One region of the Bradyrhizobium sp. JR3.5 genome, then DNA from elsewhere that is predicted to be linked to it. Evidence: riboswitches for the same ligand, from Rfam matches in the RefSeq annotation. Region 1 holds a riboswitch; each other region holds the start of a gene.
What was found. Region 1 has a riboswitch for cobalamin ahead of ACVWW1_RS33440 (TonB-dependent receptor). Riboswitches for the same ligand answer to the same signal wherever they lie in the genome.

Region 1 (6,825 bases):
AAGGTCAGCGGATCGAATGACGGACCCGAGGCGACGCGCTCGTCGACATCAGGCGTGCGGAATGCGCGCGCGGCGCGGCCGAACATCGAGAAGGTGTCGGTGAAGCGATGCTCGGCGCCGACATGCAGCGCGTATTGCGTCTCGTTGCTGTCGAGCGGCGCCGCCTGCGTGTCAAAGGCGAACGGTGCATTCGGATCGTAGCGATCGCGTGCCGACACGCTGGTATTCTGGACGCGCGCGCCGTACGAGAAATCGGTGGTCGGCAGCACGCCCAGTGTATGCTGCCAGTAGCCGGCCACGGTCTGCTGCTCGATATTGTAGATGTGGTAGGGATCGCCGCCCTGATAGGCGCCGCGTGCCTCGCGGAATGTCGAATCGTAATAGTCGATACCGGTCAGGATCGTCGACGGCATCCCGAGCATGAAGTTCTTGACGCTGAGGCGCGGCGTGATCGACCAGGTCTGTAGCGCCGCATCATTATAGGTCGAGGCGAAGCTGATGGTCGGCACGGTGCCGAAGAAGGCGCTTTGCGTCTCGCGCTGCCGCCAGCCGCCGTCGACGATGAGGTCGACGCCGTTCATTAGCGTCTTGGTGAAGCCGGTGGTGACGCTGGCGGTTTGCTGGTTGGCATAGTCGAAGGGCGTCGCCGCGCCGCGGCGATCGGTAAGCAGCTCGTTGACGCCGATCGACGGATCGACCAGCCGTCCGCCGGGCAGGCCGAGCTTCTGGTCGCTGCCGGTGACGGTGAGGAAGGCGGTGAGATCCGATGTCGTGTAGTTGACGTTGCCGACGGCGTTGCGCTGGTCGAGCGCGTTGTTGACGCGGTAGCCGTCGGACTTGATGCCGTTGCCGTAGAACGAGGTCGACCACGGGCCGGAATTGAGCGCCGCGGACACCGCGGCCATGCGGGTGTTGAACGAACCGAAGCCGCCTTCGGCCCGGATCGTGGCCGGCGGACCGCCGGCGCCGGTCTTGGTGATGATGTTTACCACGCCGCCCACCGCGTTGTCGCCGTAGAGCACCGCGCCGCTGTTGCCGCGCGTGATCTCGATGCGTTCGATCGAATCGAGCGGGATAGTGGTGAGATCGAAGCCGGCCTTGTCGACGTCGTTGAGGCGGCGGCCGTTGAGCAGGAACAGGGTGTTGTCGGAGGCGAATGCGCCGAAGCCGCGCAGGTCGACCGAGGTTTTGGCGCCGTTCGGGCCGCCATAAAGCGATTGCAGCTGCACGCCCGGCAGCTGCGCGAGCATCTCCGGCAGCGACTGCACCGGCGAATGCGCGATGTCGTCGGCCGTGATCACGGGCGAGGAAGAGCCGACAATGCCCGCGAACTGGGGGCTGCCGCCGGTGCCGCCCGTTCCCGTGGCCGGTCCGGTCCCTGTCGTGTTCGATCCTGCTCCGCTGCCCACATTGTTGCCTTGCGCGGTGCCCGGCGCCGGGCGGCGCGGGGCCGGCGCTTCGTCAGCGGCCGGCCTGGCGCGCGTGACATTCTGGTCGCCGGGCTTGGTGATTTCGATCGCCGGAAGTTGCTCGGGAACGGGCGCCTGCTGCGCCCGTGCGGTCGAGATGATGATGGTCGGTACGATCATCGTCGACGCGAGCAGAAGCACGCGGCGGCGCCGGGAGGAAGAGTTGGAGAACATCTAGGTGAGACCTCGGTAACGTCAGTGGCACGTCACCGCGAGCCAGTCTCACCATCGTGCTCGCAGGCCCAGCTGCTTGCAGCTCCAAGTGAAGCTCATGCCTGTACTCCCCGACCGGCATCTTCGCGTGTGACCACGGCTGACGGCAGGTCTCCTGGCTCGCGGGTCGTTACCCTCCGTCGCCTTCCCAGGACCGAGATTCCCAGTGGCCTGTGACGAAGGATTCACCGCATACAGTTGCGGGGGCAGCCGCGGCGTTGGGGAAGTTTCCCCGCACCGCATTCCCTTTTCATCTCATGATAGAACCGTCATGTTCATCTAGGGTTCGGCCGGGCAGCAAAGTCAATCCGGCGGAGGTCGGGCGGCCGCCAGCTGGCCACGGTTTTTGTCGGGTGTCGCTTGTCTGCCACGGCGATCGCTGTAAGAGCATGGATCCAATGAGCGTGCAGGATTTTGCCTTGGCGGCCGAGGTCGCGGCGCGGCGCCGGTGGGGCACCACCGCGGCGCTGCTCGCGCTCGTGGTGCTGCTGCTCGTGCTCTCGCTCGGCATCGGGCCGGTGCGGCTGTCGCCGCTCGCGGTGATCGAGGCGCTGTTCGGCGGCGGCAGCGACGTGGCGCAGGTGATCGTGCGCGAGATCCGGCTGCCGCGCACCATTCTGGCATTCGCGATCGGCGGTATTCTCGGGCTATCGGGCGCGGCGCTGCAGGGATTGCTGCGCAATCCGCTGGCCTCGCCGTCGCTGTTCGGTGCGCCGCAATCGGCGGCATTCGGCGCGGTGCTGGTGATCGCGCTGGGCCTCGCCGATGTGCGCTCCTATGCGCTGCCGGTGGTGGCAATCGTCGCCGCGTTCGGCTCGGTGTTCGCGCTGCTGGCGATTGCCGGCCGCAATGCCGGGCTGTTGATCCTGATCCTCGCGGGACTCGCAATCTCGAGCTTTGCCGGAGCCGCGACGGCGCTGGTGATGAACCTCTCCCGCAATCCGTTCGTGGTGCTGGAGATCGCATTCTGGCTGCTCGGCTCACTGGAGGACCGCAGCTTCCAGCACGTGGCGCTGGCGCTGCCCTTCATCATCGCGGGCGCGGCCGTCCTGCTCAGCCAGGCGAGCGCATTCCGTGCGCTGACGCTCGGTGAAGAGGCAGCACAGAGCCTCGGCGTCGATGTCGGACGACTGCGGCTCCTCGTGATCACGGGCGTCGCGCTCGGCGTCGGCGGCGCGGTCGCGGTCACGGGCACGATCGGCTTCATTGGCCTCGTCGCGCCGCACCTGATGCGCCCTCTGATCGGTCACGATCCGGCGCGGCTGCTGGTGCCGAGCGCGCTCGCCGGTTCGGCGCTGCTGCTCGCGGCCGATATCGCGGTGCGCATCATCCCCTCGACGTCGGACATCAAGGTCGGCGTGCTGACCTCGATCATCGGCGTGCCGTTCTTCCTCTATCTGATCATGCGCGAACGCCGCGCGCTCGGCGGAGGCGTGGCATGACGCTGCTCTCTGCAATCGCGCTCAATGCCTCGCTCGGCAGCCGCAAGGTGTTGCACGATGTCTCGCTGTCGCTGGAAGCGGGCCATCTGGTGGCGCTGGTCGGCCCCAACGGTGCCGGCAAGACCACGCTGCTGCGCGCACTGGCCGGATTGATTCCATCCGACGGCGAGATCCGGATCGGCGGCGACGCGCTGGCGTCGCTTGCGCTGCGCGAGCGGGCGAAGCGTTTCGCCTATTTGCCACAGGGGCACATGGTGCACTGGCCGCTGCCGGCGCGCGATATCGTCGCGCTCGGCCGCTATCCGCACGGCGCGACCGATCCGGCGCGGCTGTCGCCGAAGGATATCGAGGCCGTGCTGCGGGCAATGCAGGCGGTCGACGTCACTGAATTCAGCGACCGCCGCGTCACCGAGCTGTCCGGCGGCGAGCGCAGCCGCGTCGCACTGGCTCGGGTGCTGGCGGTGGAGGCGCCGGTGATCCTCGCCGACGAGCCGACCGCCTCGCTCGATCCGCGCCACCAGATCGACGTGATGCAGAAGCTGCGCAACGTCGCCGACACCGGGGTGCTGGTCGTCGTGGTGACCCACGATCTCGGGCTCGCCGCGCGCTTTGCCGATCACGTGCTGGTGCTGTCGGAGGGACGGCTGGCGGCGCAAGGCGCGCCTGCTGAGGCGTTGTCCGAGAGTGTTCTGGCCAGCGTGTTCCGGGTCAGCGCCTATCGCGCCGAATTTCAGCGCGAGGCCGTCATCGTGCCATGGGCGGACGTGTGATGGGGATGCGGCGTCTCGCAGCGGTGGCCGCAGCGGCATGGCTGACGTCGTATGCAGCCGCGTCCGCCGCCGGACCGCGCATCGTCTCGATGAACGTCTGCAGCGACCAGCTCGTGCTGTCGCTGGCCGATCCGGACCAGATCCTCGGCCTCAGCCGCTTTTCGCGCGATGCCTGGCAATCCTGGGCCGCCGAGCAGGCGCGAAACTATCCGCTTCTGGCCGGCGAGGCCGAGGATGTGCTGCTGCTCAAGCCCGACCTTGTCGTGGTCAGCCTGTTCGACAAGCGTGCGACGCGCGATCTCTTGAAGGCCAACGGGTTGCACCTGATCGAATTCACGGTGCCGCGCACGCTGGATGAGGTGAGGGACCAGATCCGCGCGATGGGCGACGTGTTGCAGCATCCGGATCGCGCGCGGGCCGAGATCGCGCGGCTCGATGCGGCGATCGCGCGGGCCCGGGCAGCGGCTGATGGTCAGCACTATCGCGTGCTGCCGGTGGAGCGCCGCGGCTTTGTCGCAGGTCGCAGCAGCCTGGTCAGCTCGCTGCTGGCGGCAACCGGCCTGAGCAACGTGGCCGGCGAACTCGGGCTCGACGCGGGCGGATTTGCTTCGCTGGAGGCAATCGTAAAACTGCGGCCGGATTTCATCCTGGTGTCGGAGGCCGGCGATCGTGCCGAAGACGAGGGCCGCGCCTTCCTGCTGCATCCGGCGCTGGAGCGATTCTATCCGGCCGACAAGCGGATCGTGGTGCCGGAGCGGCTGACGGTGTGCGGCGGCGTGATGCTGGCCGATGCGCTGGATCGGCTGACGGAGGAGCTCAAGCGGGTGACGCGGTAGGAATCTCTATCGTCATTGCGAGCGAAGCGAAGCAATCCATCCTTCCGCTTGCTGCAGCATGGATTGCTTCGTCGCTTCGCTCCTCGCAATGACGGGAAGTGACCTACCCTTGCACCACCGGCCCGCCAGCCTTCTTCCAGGCGTCGATGCCGCCTTCGATATGGGCGGTGTTCGCCAATCCCGCCTTCTTCGCGGCGGCAACGGCCATCGCCGAGCGCTCACCGAAGGCGCAGAAGAACACGACGCGGCGGCCGGTCGCGGCCGCGACTTCGCGCAGCATGCCGCCGGGCTGCAATGTGGCGCAAATCCCGGGATAGGGCGCGTGCAGGGCGCCGGGCAGCATGCCGTGCTTGGCCCGCTCGCCGCTCTCGCGCAAATCGACCAGCAGGATATCGGGCCGGCCGAGACTCGCGATGGCATCGCGCGCGCTGAGGGAGAGGCCTTCCCTGGCAAGCTCGTCCTGGTGCAGGCCGACATGCATGTTGGCGGGCACCGCGACGTCCATCATCTTTGGATTCGGGAGATGAAGGTTGTTCATCAGCTCGACATAGTCGTCGATCGATTTCACCTGCAGCCGCGGATTGTAGCGCTTCTCCTCGCCGATCGTGGAGACGGTGTCGCCCTTGTAGTCATGCGCGGGGAACACCAGGGTTTCCTCCGGCAGCTTGAGCAGGCGGTTGAAGATCGAATCGTACTGTGCCCGCGCGCTGCCGTTCTGGAAATCGGTGCGGCCGGTGCCGCGGATTAAGAGCGTGTCGCCGGTGAAGACGCGGTCGCCCATCAGATAGCTAAAGGAATCGTCGGTGTGGCCAGGCGTGTACAGCGCTTCGAGGCAGAGGCCCTCGATCGTCACCTTGTCGCCGTCGGAGACGCGCATCGACACCACGTCGGCCTTGCTCTGCTCGCCCATGATGGTGATGCACTGGGTGCGGTCGCGCAGCTCGCCGAGGCCGGTGATGTGATCGGCATGCAGGTGCGTATCGACGGCCTTGACCAGTCGGAGGTCGAGTTCCTGCAGCAGCTTGCAGTAGCGGTCGACCTTCTCCAGCACGGGATCGAGGATCAGCGCCTCGCCGCCGGCGCGGCTCGCGAGCAGATAGCTGTAAGTGCCGGACACACTGTCAAAGAGCTGGCGAAAGATCATGACGGCTTACCTGTTCTCCGGGGCGAGTCGTGAGGAGGATATTATTCCATAGATAGGGTCGATTCAAAGCAAATCCATCCCCGTGCAAGCCATGGTCCCGCCACCCCTGAGGAGCCGCGTAGCGGCGTCTCGAAGGGTCAACGGCCCGGCTCTTTCCGCGGGAGGGGTTATGCGCGTTCAGGCGACGGCGGTGTTAAGGACGGACCAGCGTGTATCCGTTCTCGGTGAGAAGCAGGATCTGTGCGACGCCGACCTCCACGGGGGTGGCGGTTGCGATGTAGTCCGGCCGCTTGCCGGTGTCGCGCTCGATCGTGTCGACGGTGTTGAGGCAGATGTCGACCCGCGCGCCCTGCGCGACCAGGCTCTCGACCAGCTTGCGGTTGGCATTGTCAGGCTTGAGCAAGTCGATGCCCGGGCCGAAGGCGACGATCTCGACCGCGACCTTGTCGGGGTCGTAGTGCTTCATCAGATTGTTGGCGACGCTGATGACGAGGCCCTGCTTCTTCGGATCGTTATCGGAGAGCTGCAGCACGACCTTGTGCTCGGCGAACGGCTTGTCCTGCAACGGCGCGAGCTGGGCGCGGGCCGGCGGCGTTGCCAGCGCGATCGCCGCAAAGCCGAGCGCCGCGATGAACGCGCGCCGCGTCATCCGTGCCTCGCAATGCCCGGGTTGTCCTCGACGCCTTTCAGCGTCACGCCGGGTTCGTCGCGGTTCGGCGGCCGGCCGGAGCGCAGATGCCTGGCCACGACATCCCATATCGGTGCGCCGTTCTGCTGGTTGACCGAGGCCCAGCCCGCGACCTTGTAATGCTTGCCGGCTTCGAGATGCTTGCCGTTGCCGAGCTTCAGCTCGGAAATGCGCTTGCCGACGGTCTCGCCTGGCGTGCAGGTGTAGGCGAGGTCGCCAACACGGACCATGTCACCGCCCTGCTGATAATAGGGATCGACGTT
Region 2 (6,825 bases), 2.6 Mb from region 1:
AGAGTTTTGCAGACGCTGTACCCGACCTGTCAGTTGCAGGAGAGGCCGGACAATCCGGGCTCCTGATCCTGCGCTCATTCGGCAAGTTTTACGGACTTGCGGGCTTGCGGCTCGGCTTCGCTATCGGCAGCGGGCCGGATATCGCCGCGCTTGCGGCGATGGCAGGCCCATGGCCGGTTTCGGGTGCAGCAATTGCGATTGGACGGCGCGCGCTGCTCGATCGCGACTGGGCGAGGGCGACGACCGCACGGCTGGCGGACGACTGCGTCAGGCTCGATGCGAAAGCGCAATCGCGGGGCTGGACGCTGCTCGGCGGCACGTCGCTGTTTCGTCTCTACGAGACCGGCGACGCGCTGGCCGCGCAGGACAAGCTTGCCCGCGGCCAGATCTGGTCGCGCGTCTTCCAGCAAAAGCCGGGATGGTTGCGCCTCGGTCTGCCGGGCAGCGAGGCCGAATGGTCCCGTCTTGCCGCCGTGTTGTCGCGTTGATGGTTTAGCGCGCCAGCGCGAGCAGGCCCTCGACATCGAGATGGGCCTCGATGTGCTCGGCGAGTGCGTCGAGCGCGCTCTCGACCCTGGCGCCATACGGCTGATCCGCCGCAGGAATATCGAGCCGCGCAAGGAACGCCTTGCGAAATCCGTCCGAGGCGAACAGGCCGTGCAGATAGCTGCCGTGAACGCGCCCGTCACCCGACATGGCACCTTCCGGCGAGCCGTCAAGCATTGAAAAGGGCCGCGCGCGATCCGGGCCATCGGTGCGTCCGATGTGAATTTCGTAGGCGCTGATCGGCTGATGGGTCGCAGCGTGCACCGCGCTGACGCGGGTCAGCGTCTTCTGTTCGGTCATGGTCGTCGTGACGTCGAGAAGTCCGAGGCCGCGCGTTTCGCCGGCGAGTCCCTCGATCCCATCAGGGTCGGCGACGCTCTGCCCAAGCATCTGGTATCCGCCGCACAGGCCGAGGATGTGGGCCGCCGCGGCGATGATGCGCCAGCAGGTCGATGTCCCAGCCTTGCGCGCGCAGGAAGGCGAGATCGCCGCGGGTCGATTTCGAGCCGGGCAGGATGACGAGCTTCGCGTCGCCCGGAATGGCTTCACCCGGCCGCACCATCACGAGATCGACGCCGGGTTCGAGCTTCAGCGGATCGAGGTCATCGAAGTTGGCGATCCGCGACAGCGCCAGAAACGCGATCTTGCACTGGCCGGGCTTGCGCGCGTCGCCAAGCCCGAGCGCGTCTTCGGCCGGAAGCTCGCCGGCGCGAACGAACCAGGGCAGCACGCCGAAGCCGCGCCACGCGGTTCGGGCTTCGATCAGCCGGTAGCCGTCGTCGAACAGCGTCGGATCGCCACGGAATTTGTTGATGACAAAACCCTGGATCATCGCAGCATCATCGGGGTCGATCACCGCCTGGATGCCGACGAGCTGCGCGATGACGCCGCCGCGGTCGATGTCGCCGACCAAGACCACGGGCACGTCGGCCCTGCGCGCAAAGCCCATATTGGCGATATCGGACTTGCGCAAATTGACCTCGGCGGGGCTGCCGGCGCCTTCGACCAGCACCAGGTCGGCGCGCGCCTTCAGGCGCCCAAAGCTCTCCAGCACCGCGCCCATCAGCGATGGCTTCATGGCGGCATATTCGCGCGCGCGGGCGGTCGCGATCCGCTTGCCGTGCACGATGACCTGCGCGCCGACGTCGGTCTCCGGCTTCAGCAGCACCGGGTTCATGTCGGTGTGCGGCTCGACGTCGGCGGCGAGCGCCTGCAAGGCCTGCGCGCGTCCGATCTCGCCGCCGTCGACGGTCACGGCGGCGTTGTTCGACATGTTCTGCGGCTTGAACGGCAGCACGCGCAGGCCGCGCCGTTTCGCGGCACGCGCGAGGCCGGCGACGATGAGCGACTTGCCCACGTCCGAGCCGGCTCCCTGGATCATCAATGCGCGCGCCATGGCAATAGCAGTCAGAACTCGACGCCCGGCTGGGCCTTGATGCCGGAGCGGAAGGGGTGCTTCACCAGCGTCATCTCGGTGACGAGATCGGCAATCTCGATCAATTCGTCCTTGGCGTTGCGCCCGGTGAGCACGACATGCGTCATCGGCGGCTTCGACGTGGTCAGGAAGTCGACGACATCGGCGATCGCCAGATAATCGTAACGGAGCGCGATGTTGATCTCGTCGAGCACCACCATCCGCAGGCTCGGGTCTGCGATCAGCTGCTTGGCTTTTTCCCAGCCGGCCTGCGCTGCCGCGATGTCGCGGGCGCGGTCCTGCGTCTCCCAGGTAAAGCCTTCGCCCATCGCGTGGAATTGACAGAGATCGCCGAAATGCCCGGTGAGCAGCCGGCGCTCGCCGGTATCCCAGGCGCCCTTGATGAATTGCACCACGGCGCAGGGAAAGCCGTGCGCCACGCAGCGCACGATCATGCCGAAGGCGGAGGACGATTTTCCTTTGCCGGCGCCGGTATGAACGATGATCAGGCCCTTTTCACCGCTCTTGGTCGCCATGATCTTGTCGCGGGCGACCTTCTTTTTCGCCATTTTGGCCGCATGCCGCGCTTCCAATGAAGGGTCGGCGCCGACGGCGCCATCTTCAGCGTCGTTTCCATCAGAAATCATCACGGTCCTTCGGCTTGACAAGTGCGAGGCCAGGACGAATGGTGACCCCGCGTTGGTTCCTGTCCTACGACAGGCGAAGAGGGAATGCGATAGGGCTCGGACCGCAAGGTTTGCCCGAAGCGCAGCCGCCCCCGCGACCGTGACCGGAGAGATGCCCAAGCCACTGATTCCCTGATGGAGTCGGGAAGGTGGGCATCACGGGAGAAATCCTACTCCGCAAGCCGGGAGACCTGCCGACGCAGTGTGTTTGAGACCGGCGGACGGGGTGTTCCGCGACGGGGAACGAACCTGTTCACGTCAGGTTCGTGTGCCTCATCGCTTCCCGCAGTCAATCCAGGAAGGGCGATGAGCGTTACACTTCATGTCTGTATCACCTGCCGCGCCGGCCAGACGCTCGCCGAAGGCGAGCTCGCGCCCGGTGCGCGCCTGCATGCCGCGCTTGTTAAGGCGGGCGTGCCCGATGACGTCAATCTGGTTCCGGTCGAATGCCTCTCGGCTTGCAGCCAGGGCTGCTCGGTCGCGCTCAGCGCGCCGGGCCGGTGGTCTTATGTTTATGGCCGCTTGTCGGCTGATCATGCCAAGGATGTGATCGCAGGAGCCGCCGCCTACGCCGCAGCGCCTGACGGCATCGTGCCGTGGCGCAGCCGTCCCGAAATCTTTCGCAAGCAATCGCTTGCCCGAATTCCCCCCATCGCCGTCGTGCCGGAGGCCGCAGAATGATGACGCTCGCCAAGGTTCCGGTCACCGTCGTGACCGGCTTTCTCGGGTCCGGCAAGACGACGCTGATCCAGCATCTGATCCGCAATGCCAACGGCAAGAAGCTCGCGGTGCTGGTGAACGAATTCGGTAGCGAAGGCGTCGACGGCGACATCCTGAAGTCGTGTGCGGACGCCAATTGCCCGACCGAGAATATTGTCGAGCTCGCCAACGGCTGCATCTGCTGCACCGTCGCCGACGATTTCATCCCGGCGATGGAGCAATTGCTCGCGCGCCCTGTGAGGCCCGATCATATCGTGATCGAGACGTCCGGCCTCGCGCTGCCGAAGCCGCTGCTGAAGGCATTCGACTGGCCGGAGATCCGTTCGCGGATCACGGTCGACGGCGTGATCGCGCTGGCCGATGCGGAGGCCGTTGCTGCCGGCCGCTTTGCGCCGGACCCGGCCGCCGTGGATGCGCAGCGCGCGGCAGATGAGAATCTCGACCACGAGACGCCGTTGTCCGAAGTGTTCGAGGATCAGATCGCCTGTGCCGATATCGTGCTGCTGACCAAGGCCGATCTCGCCGGTGCCGAGGGGATCAAAGCGGCCAAGGCGCTGATCGCGGCCGAGATGCCGCGCGAGGTGCCGATGTTGCCCATCGTCGACGGCGCGATCGACGCCCGCGTGATCCTCGGTCTTGAAGCGGCGGCAGAGGATGACCTCGCGGCGCGGCCGTCTCACCATGACGGCGAGGACGAACACGAGCACAACGACTTCAATTCCGTGGTGATCGATCTTCCGGAGATCGCGGATGTCGATGCGCTGATCGCGTCGATCAAGGGGCTGGCGCGCGAGCAGAACGTGCTGCGCGCCAAGGGCTACATCGCGGTCGAAGGCAAGCCGATGCGGTTGCTGGTGCAATCGGTCGGCGAGCGGGTCAGGCATCAGTTCGACATGCCCTGGGGCGCGCGCGCGCGGCAGTCAAAGCTCGTCGTGATCGGCGAGCACGGTGATATCGATGAAGCCGCGATCAGGGCGCGACTAGGTGTCTGATGCACGTCGTCTTCCGCGAGAGCCGCGGCCTTGAGGAGACCGCGACGCCAAGGGACCTCGGCCAGGATCCGGCCGATCTCGTGGTGCTGTCGTTTTCCGACAGCGATCTCGCCGCGTTCGCGGCCGGCTGGCGGCGGGGCCGCGCGGCGCTGCCGTCGCTGCGGCTCGCCAATCTTGCGGAGCTGCGCCATCCGCTGTCGGTCGATACCTATATCGAGCGGACACTGTCGCATGCGCGCGGCATCCTGGTGCGGCTGATCGGCGGCGAGCCCTATTGGTCATACGGGCTGGCCGCGGTGCATCGTCTGGCGAAGGAACGCGGCATCGCCCTGGTGGTGCTGCCGGCGGATGGTCGCGACGATTTGCGGCTGGATGAATTCTCGACCCTCCCGGTCTCGACGCTGCGCCGCCTGAAGGTGCTGTGCGACAAGGGCGGCCCCGTTGCCGCGCAGGCCGTGATCGCGCAACTGGCGCTGGCGTCCGGCCTCTATGCCGGGCCTGTCGTCGGCGAGATCGATCTTCCCGAGATCGGCGTCTACGATTCGCGGCGCGGTGCCGTCGCGGCGCTGCCGGCATCGGATGGCCGGCCGCTTGTGCTGGTGACCTTTTATCGCTCCTATCTGGCGGCCGGCGACACGGCGCCGGTCGATGCGTTGATCGAGGCTTTGCGCGAAAAGGGATTCGATGCCCACGGCGTGTTCCTCACCTCGTTGAAGGCGGCCGGCGTGGCCGATTGGCTGCGCGCTCAGTTCGCGCAATGCTCGCCGGCCGCCATCGTCAATGTGACCGCGTTCTCTGCGGCGGGTGACGACGGTACGACGCCGTTCGATGCCGCATCGTGCCCGGTGTTCCAGGTCGCTCTGTCGACGGCGCAGCGTGAGGATTGGGCCTTGTCGCTGCGCGGCCTATCGCCCGGCGATCTCGCGATGCATGTGGTGTTGCCGGAGGTCGACGGCCGCCTGTTCACGGGTGTCGTGAGCTTCAAGTCGCCAGGCGAGCGCGATCCCGATCTGCAATTCGCGCATCTTGCGCATCGGCCGGATGCCGAGCGCGTCGCAGCGGTCGCTGCGCGCGTGGCGGCCTGGCATCGGCTTGCCGGCAAGCCCGCCCCGGGACAAGCAGTTTGCCGTCGTGCTCTCGAACTATCCCGGTCGTCCGCATCAGATTGCGCATGCCGTTGGTCTGGATGCGCTGGCTTCGGTGGAGACGTTGCTGGCCGATCTCGCAACCGCGGGCTTTGACCTTGCGCCGGTGCAGTCGCTGGGCGGCGTGCTGCTGCACCGGAAGCTGACATGGGACGTGGCTCATTATCGCGCGGCGATCTCGAGCCTTCCCGAGCTGCTACAGGACGAACTTTCGCGCGCATGGGGCGCGCCGGAGGATGATCCCGATTGCCGCGACGGCGCGTTTCATTTCGCGGCGATCCCGTGCGGCAAGTCGATCATCGCGGTTCAGCCGGAACGCGGTGACGTCGGCCAGCGCGATGCCGATTATCACGATCTCTCGCGCACGCCGCGTCATGCCTATGTCGCATTCCATCTGTGGCTGAGGCAGCAGGGCATCGATGCCGTCGTCCACATGGGCGCGCATGGAACGTTGGAATGGCTGCCCGGCAAGTCGGTTGCGCTGTCATCCGCATGCTGGCCGGAAGCGCTGATCGGCGATCTGCCGGTCGTCTATCCCTTCATCGTCAACGACCCCGGCGAGGCCGCGCAGGCCAAGCGCCGGATCGGTGCCGTGACAATCGGCCATCTGCCGCCGCCGCTGGCGCTGGCGGCGGTGCCGGAGGGCTTGCGCAGTCTCGAGCGGTTGCTCGATGAGTATTCGACTGCGGACGGTCTCGATCCGGCGCGGCGGCAGCGCCTGATTGCCGCGATTCGCGAGGAAGCCCGCATCGCCGGGCTGGAGGACGATCTCGGTCTCGCGGCGTCAGTCTCCGCAGCCGAGGCCATTCCCCAGATCGATCGTTTCGTCTGCGATCTCAAGGAAAGCCAGTTCGGCGACGGCCTGCATGTGTTCGGGCAAGGTGCTTGCGGCGAGGCGGAGAGGGCCGCGCTGCGCGATGCGCTCGCCGGTCGGCGTGTTGCGCCGGGGCCGTCGGGCTCGCCCTATCGCGGGCGGAGCGACGTGCTGCCGACCGGACGCAATCTGTTTGCGGTCGATCCGCGCGCGGTGCCGACGCCGTCGGCGCATGCGCAAGGCGTGAAGCTCGCCGAGGAGCTGCTGCGCCGTCATTTGCAGGATCACGGCGACTGGCCGAAAGGGCTGGTCGTCGATCTCTGGGGCTCCTCGACGATGCGCACCGCCGGCGAGGACTTTGCGATGGCGCTGCATCTCGCCGGGATCGCGCCGCGCTGGGATCATGGGTCGGGCAGGGTGTCGGGCTACGACATCATCGCGCCGGCGGAACTCGGCCGTCCGCGCATCGACGTGACGCTGCGCGTGTCGGGGCTGTTCCGCGACGTCT
Region 3 (6,825 bases), 380 kb from region 1:
CGCCGAGCGTCGCACCGCCGTCGACACTGTGCTCAGCTTTGACGTCGACTGGATGCGTGGCCAATCGGTCGGCATCTTCCCGATCTCGAGCGGCTCGCCCACGCCCGTCATCGCCGAGCTGGAGAAGATCGTCGATTCCGGCGAGAACGGCCTCAGCCAGAACGTCATCAAGTTCATGCCGATCGCACGCCTCAACGCGGTGCTGGTGGTGACCAAGAAGCCGGACATGCTGCACACGGCGGCGACCTGGATCAAGCGCCTCGACCGCAACGACACCGCGCGCACCTCGGTCCATGTCTACCGCGTCAAATACGGCGATGCGCGCCAGATCGCGCGGGTTCTCACCGACATGTTCCTCGGCGGATCGTCCGGCAATCTGCTCGACAACGCCGACAGCCAGCTCGCGCCCGGCTCCGGCACCTCGTCGACGTCAAGCGTCGCCGACCGTCTGTCGGCGAACGGCAACTCGGGCTCGAACTCGGGCAGCTTTGCCTCGCGCGGCACGTCAGGGACAGGCGCAACGGGCCAGGGCCTGGGCCAGGGATTTGGCGCCGGCGGGCAAGCGAACAATCCCAATCAGGGCCAGGGCAACAATGCCGCGTTGGATAGCGGGCGCGGCGCTGGCGCGGGCTCAGGCAACGGCCAGCCCGTCATGCAAGACGTACGGATCACGCCCGACGTCGTGAACAACAATCTGCTGATCTACGCCGATCAGGCCAACTACCGCATCATCGAGGCGACGCTGCAGCAGATCGACGAGCCGCAGCTCCAGGTCGCGATCGATGCGACGATCGCCGAGGTCACGCTCAACAACACTTTGTCCTATGGCGTGCAGACCTATCTTACCAGCCGGAACCTCGGCCTGAAGCCGAACACCGGCTCGATCCTCGGCACCCAAGCCACCACGGCGCCCGCGACCACCACGGACGCGACCACCGGGGCCGTCTCCGTCGCAGGCTCGGTCACCAATGCCTTCATCAACCGCGCCTTCCCCGGCTTCAACTTCCTGATCGGATCCGAGACGCAGCCGAGCCTGATCCTGGATGCGCTGCATGCCGTCACCAGCGTCAAGGTGCTCTCCAATCCGTCGCTGGTCGTGATCAACAACCAGGTCGCGACGCTGCAGGTCGGTGACGTCGTCCCGGTGTCGACCGGCAGCGCGACGGTGCTGACCGGAAGCAACACGGTGGTCAACACCATCGACTATCGCAACACCGGCATCATCCTGCGGGTCTCACCGCGGGTCAGCGTGAACGGCACCGTGCGGCTCGATGTCGAGCAGGAGATCAGCAACGTTCCGCAGACCAGCGCGAACAGCCTGACCCCGACGGTGTCGGAGCGGAGAGTCAAGAGCCAGATCGCAGTCGCCAACGGCCAGACCGTGCTGCTGGCGGGCCTGATCAGCGAACAGCAGAGCGGCAACCGCAATGCGCTTCCCGTGCTTGACCAGATTCCCGGCCTCGGTGATGCCTTCGGGCATCAGAGCAACGGCACCCAGCGCACCGAGCTGATCATCTTCATTCGCCCGCAGATCATCCGCAACGGTTCCGACGCCCAGATGGTGGCCGAGGAGCTCCGATCGAAATTGCGCGGCAACATCGCAACGACATCGACCAATGCGCCGATCACCACCGCCTATCACTGAGCCGGGCAATACGGTGCACCGCATGCACACGCAACGGACAGCCCTCTGCGCCTCGCTTGCGGTCACGCTTTGGGGCATGACCGCGTCCGTCGCGAGCGCCGACAGCATTGCGCGCGGAACCGCCGCCTTCCATCGCGGCGACTATGTCAGGGCGTCCCGGGAGCTCGCGCCGGCCGCCGACCGCGACAACCCAAGGGCCCTCGGCCTGCTCGGCTTCATGTACGAGCACGGCTTCGGCGTCCCGCAGGCCTATGATGCCGCCGTCGATCTCTACTATCGCGGCGCGGTGCAGGGCGACCCGTTCGCGCAAGCCATGCTCGGCCTGATGTACGACAAGGGCCACGGCGTTCCGAACGACTATGTGCTGGCCTACAAATGGCTCAATCTGGCGGCGGCCCGCACCGGCGGGCGGCAGCGCGACGCCTACCTCCGATTCCGCGATGCCGTTGCTTCAAAGCTCTCGAGGAATGAGATCGTCGCCGGCCAGCGGTTTGCATTGGGATGGGTCCCCGGCCGGCCGGCGCCGGACGTGCACCTGACGGTCAAATAGCTTCCCGCGTCGGCGCGAAGCTGGGAGACACGTATCCCCTTCGCACCTTGCGCCGCCGCAGCCCGGCGCAAGCCGATCACGATACCGCTGATCGAGACAATCGTGCCGACCGCCGACAGCAGCCAGACCACGACATCGCGCGCCGGCCAGATGCGTAGCAGCAGCGGGAAGTCGAGGCTGTGCAGCGCGTTGAACAGCCAGCGATAGGACCGGCGGCTGTCGTCGCTGCGGTCGAGGATCTCGGCGGTGACGGGAGAGATGTGCAGCCAGGTATGAGCGGGATCGTCGAAGCCGATCCGCAGCACCGGAAGCTCGCGCGCTTGGTGCAGCGTGTACCAGTAGGCGTCCGGTTCATCGAGCTGTCGCGCCGATATCATCGCAGCTCCCGGCATCGCGCGCCGGGCAGCCGCGATGATCTCATCCTGCGAGAGCGTCACGGGCGCGCCGGTCACGGGATTAGCGAGGCTGCGGCAGCCGCTACTGTCGTCGAGCACCGTCAGCCGGTGTCCGCCGATCCAGACGAAGCGCGCCTCCACCGCCGATACCTGCGGCGGCGACTGCAAGCCGGCGACGATATCGGGTGCATCATGGCTGCTGTAGCCGACCGCGATCTCGCGCGTGAGGCCACGGCCGGAGAACGCACCGCCGGGATTGAGCGACAGCCAGCCACTGAACATCCAGGTGAAGACGAAGATGCCGCCGACGAGGCCGGCAATATGATGCCAGGCCATCCAGCCGGGATAGGGCGAGACGGCGCCATCAGCGTACCGGCGCGTCAGCCGCAGGCGCAGAATGCCGATCCAGAAGCCGGTAACGGCGACGACGAGGCAGGTGCCCGATATCCACAGCACCACGTCCCGCCACAGCGGACCATCCTTGCGCAGCACGGTCGGATAGATCCAGTGTGGGATCGAGCCGAGCCAGTTCCAGACGCGTTCCTGCCGTGTGGTGTCGAGCGCGATCTCGCCGCTGCGCGACGAGACATAAAGTTCGGTGTCATCGGCGTCGCCGAGGCCGATCAGGTAGAGCGGCCGCAGCGGATCGAAGCGCGCGGTGACCGACCATTGGTCGCGCGTCACGGTATCGAGCAGTTGCGGCTGCACGGCACGCGGGTGATGCCGGGCAACAGCAAGCGCCTGGTCCGGCGTGACCCGGTCGATGACGCTGCCGTCGATCGCCGAAATGGTGACGGCGCCTCCCTTCCAGCCGGTCACGCGATAGACCGGAACATCGTCCAGCATCGAGAGCCGCAGATCGCGCGGGTAATGCTCCGTACCCGCGATCGCCATCGCGCGATCAGGTGCGATCTGTACCTTGCTCCAAACGATGCCAGGGAGCGCAGAGAGGCGCTCGTCGTCAGTGAGGCGCGGAAACGCCACGTACGTCATGACGAGGCCGGAGATGAACCACATCGCGAAGAAGAGGCACGTCGCAATGCCGATCCAGCGATGGACGACATAGAGCCATCGCCGCCAGCGCCGGATCAGAGCGTTGCGCATGGTCAGAACTTCACGTTGACGGATAATTCGGCGGTGCGCGGCATACCGAGCAGCCACTGCCCCGTCCCGTTCGAGGTCACCGCGTAAACCTTGTCGAACAGATTGTAGACCCGGAACGCGACCGTGGTGCGGTCATCCGGCTTCCACCTGATGCCGCCATTGACCACATTGTAGCCCGGCCGCAGCTGGGTGTTGGCGAGATCGGAGTACATCGCGCCGACGATCTGGACGCCGCCATAGACCGACCAGTTCGGCGCGAAGTCCCAGGTCAGCCAGACGTTCGAGACCTGCTGCGGAACGTTGACCGGAACATTGCCGTTGTAGCTGACGACTTTGCCGCCGACCACCTGGCTGTTGTTGTCGTATCGGGCGCGCAGCAGCGCAAGATTGGCGTCGACGCGCCAGCCGTCGTTCAGCGCGAGCCCGATCGTTCCTTCGACCCCGCGGGATGATTGCTGGCCGATTTGCAGTGCAAGGCCGGCGGTTGGATTGCTGGGATCGGGAATGGTCAGGCCGGTCTTGACGATCTCGTAAGCAGCCAGCGTCCACTCGCCGCGGCCACCCCAGAACGACTGCTTGACGCCGATTTCGGTCTGCTTGCCGGTCGCGAGCTGGAAGGTTTTCTGTGAGGTCGACAGCGAGATCAGGTTGCTGACTGGATCGACGCCGACCGCATACTGGCCGTAGAACGCGAGGTTCTTGACCGGCTCGTACACCAACCCGGTTCGCCAGCTGGTGCCCGACAGCGTGGTTTCAAAACTGTTCGCCGGCGTCTTGTAGTCGGCGCGATCGACCTCGGGACGATCGTACCGGACGCCGGTGACGAGCGACAATTGATCGGTCAGCGACAGGCGATCTTCGGCGAACAGCGCGTATTGATTGACGATCGCGTTGAAGCCCGGCGTCGTCGCCGTGGTCGTCGCGAAGAACGATCCGGGATCGAACACATAAGGATTGACCGACGACGCGCCGCCATAGGGCGAATTGTTGGTGTGGGTGAAGTCGATCCGGTTGACGTCGAACCCGGCGACGAACTGGTTCGCGAGCCCGAGGACGTGACCGCTGAAGGTCGCATCCATCCGGTTGCCGAGCTGCTTCTGGTCGTGGAATATCTCGATGTAGCTGGAGCGGTCGATCAGCTGGGTCTTCGGGTTCCAGGTGTAGTTTTCGATATCGCGCCAGTGCCGCTCACTGGTCAGATAATACAGCGTGTTGTTGATCTTGATGCCGTCGGCGACGTCCCACTCGGTCTTGAACTGGGTCCAGCTGTCCTGATAGCGGATCGCGCTGTCCAATGCGTTGTAGTTCTTGAAGCGCAGCGCGTCCTGGATCGAGCCGTTGATCAGCGGCGTGCCGAAATAGCGCGACGGGCTGCGGTCGCCGTAATCCTCGGACAGTGTGAAGGCGAGATTGTCCGATGCCTGCACGCGCACGGCGGCGGAGACCACCGCATTCGAGGTCTTGTCGCGATCGACCCAGCCCTCCGACATGTTGCCGGTGGCGTTGATACGGTAGGACACATTGGGATTGATCGGACCGGTGCTGTCCACCGACAGCCGCCGCGTCATGTTGCTGTCGAGCGAGACCTCGGCCTCGTTATAGGGCGTGCCCTGCGGCTTCTTCGGAACGACGTTGATGACCCCCCCAATCGCGCCCTCGCCGTACAGCACCGAGGCCGGACCGCGCAGCACTTCAACGCGTTGGGTCGACCAGGTGTCGTAGGGGAACGTCAGGGTGCCGGAGCCGATATAGAAGCGCGTGCCGTCATACAGCGTCATCACCGAGTTGCTGCCGGCAAAGCCGCGGGTGCTGAACGACAGGCCGCCATTGCCGGGCGCCGGCGTTGCGATGAACCCAGCCGCATTCTGCGTGACGGCATCAAGCACATTGTGCTGGCCGCGTTCGGCGATAGTCTGCGCCGTGATGATCTCGACGCTGGCCGGCGTCTGCAGCGGCGTCAGGTTGAGACGACTGCCGGTGCCTCCCTGTGTGGTGGCGTTGAGCGTCGGCGATGCCGATCCTGATGCGCCCGACGCCGCGGCGCGCGGCGCGCCAGCGGTTGCCGCAGCCGTTGCAGGTCTGACGCGCGGCCGCGACGACGTCGCCGAGTTGCGGCTTCGCGCCGCGGGCTTGGGCTTTGCGGATGTCGAGGGTGCGACCTCGATCGGATCGAGCGTCGTGGGTGGAGATGTTTGTGCCGAACCTTCAACCGGCAGCAACAGCGATGACAGGGAGCAAACGAGACCGAGGCGCCAACGGCGCGCGGCGGGAGAGGACGGAGACATGAAAGGACTCGCGGTAACGTGGCACGTCACCGCGAACGCGGACTGGCGCATTGCCCCAAAGGCAGTGCTCCGATCCCACCAGGACGCCCCCGCCCGATGTGCTCGCGTGTGACCACGACTGACGGCAGGTCTCCTGGCTCACGGGTCATCGCCTGTCGACGCCTTCCCGGGCTTGATAGCCCAGTGGCAAATTGACGAAAGGCTCGCCGTTCACAGTTGCGGGGACAGCTGCGGCATTGGGGTTACCCTCGCACCGCATTCCCTTTTGATCCCCGAAGGGAACCGTCGGCAGAAACGATAGGTGGTGCGGGATAGGCTGTCAATTCGATGCGATTGTCGCACACATGCTTTGCGGGATGATGCTGCTGCGATGACACAGCCCAGCGACATCGACTGCTGACGCGGAGAGGTAACCCGTCATCCTGAGGAGCGCGGAACGCGCGTCTCGAAGGATGCACGGCCCCGCTGGTGGCCGTCGACCCTTCGAGACGCGCTTCGCGCTCCTCAGGGTGACGGGAAACTGGCTTCGCATCACCCTGCTTCGACACATCCCTGCATCACCTCATCGATCTCGGCCCGCGACAGCGCGCCCATCTCGGCGATGAACACGATTCGCGTGCGTGGCACGCCGGGTGCCGGCACGCCGCCCGCGGCCAATGTCGCGCGGCCGCCGGCGAGTTGAAACACCGTCAGCCGTCCGGGCTGCTCCACCGTCTCGAACAATCCTTTCGCCCGCGCCAGCTTCGGCGCGAGTCTGCCGATCGCCTGCTGCAAGCGCGGGCAACCGCACCGGCCGCTCCGAGGTCCAGCTCAGCGTCTCGAACCGGTCGGATACCGGCCGTCGCG

Region 2: linked by a shared signal. The riboswitch ahead of ACVWW1_RS45960 (DUF1636 family protein) and the one ahead of ACVWW1_RS33440 (TonB-dependent receptor) in region 1 are both predicted to bind cobalamin.
Region 3: linked by a shared signal. The riboswitch ahead of ACVWW1_RS35320 (TonB-dependent receptor) and the one ahead of ACVWW1_RS33440 (TonB-dependent receptor) in region 1 are both predicted to bind cobalamin.

What each region holds. Positions count from the first base shown of each region.
Region 1 covers NZ_JBSRYV010000002.1:3,472,437-3,479,261, forward strand. The annotation lists partial or broken gene ACVWW1_RS33440 (TonB-dependent receptor) at 1-1,643, opposite strand, end outside; cobalamin riboswitch at 1,771-1,968, opposite strand; gene ACVWW1_RS33445 (FecCD family ABC transporter permease) at 2,081-3,124, shown strand; gene ACVWW1_RS33450 (ABC transporter ATP-binding protein) at 3,121-3,894, shown strand; gene ACVWW1_RS33455 (ABC transporter substrate-binding protein) at 3,900-4,730, shown strand; gene ACVWW1_RS33460 (MBL fold metallo-hydrolase) at 4,834-5,874, opposite strand; gene ACVWW1_RS33465 (DsrE family protein) at 6,068-6,523, opposite strand; gene soxB (thiosulfohydrolase SoxB) at 6,520-6,825, opposite strand, start outside.
Region 2 covers NZ_JBSRYV010000002.1:6,108,264-6,115,088, forward strand. The annotation lists gene cobD (threonine-phosphate decarboxylase CobD) at 1-488, shown strand, start outside; partial or broken gene ACVWW1_RS45950 (cobyric acid synthase) at 493-1,942, opposite strand; gene cobO (cob(I)yrinic acid a,c-diamide adenosyltransferase) at 1,954-2,607, opposite strand; cobalamin riboswitch at 2,644-2,859, shown strand; gene ACVWW1_RS45960 (DUF1636 family protein) at 2,953-3,327, shown strand; gene cobW (cobalamin biosynthesis protein CobW) at 3,324-4,358, shown strand; partial or broken gene cobN (cobaltochelatase subunit CobN) at 4,358-6,825, shown strand, end outside.
Region 3 covers NZ_JBSRYV010000002.1:3,856,337-3,863,161, reverse strand. The annotation lists gene gspD (type II secretion system secretin GspD) at 1-1,645, shown strand, start outside; gene ACVWW1_RS35325 (tetratricopeptide repeat protein) at 1,668-2,195, shown strand; gene ACVWW1_RS35320 (TonB-dependent receptor) at 3,697-5,979, opposite strand; cobalamin riboswitch at 6,086-6,281, opposite strand; partial or broken gene ACVWW1_RS35315 (CobW family GTP-binding protein) at 6,511-6,825, opposite strand, start outside.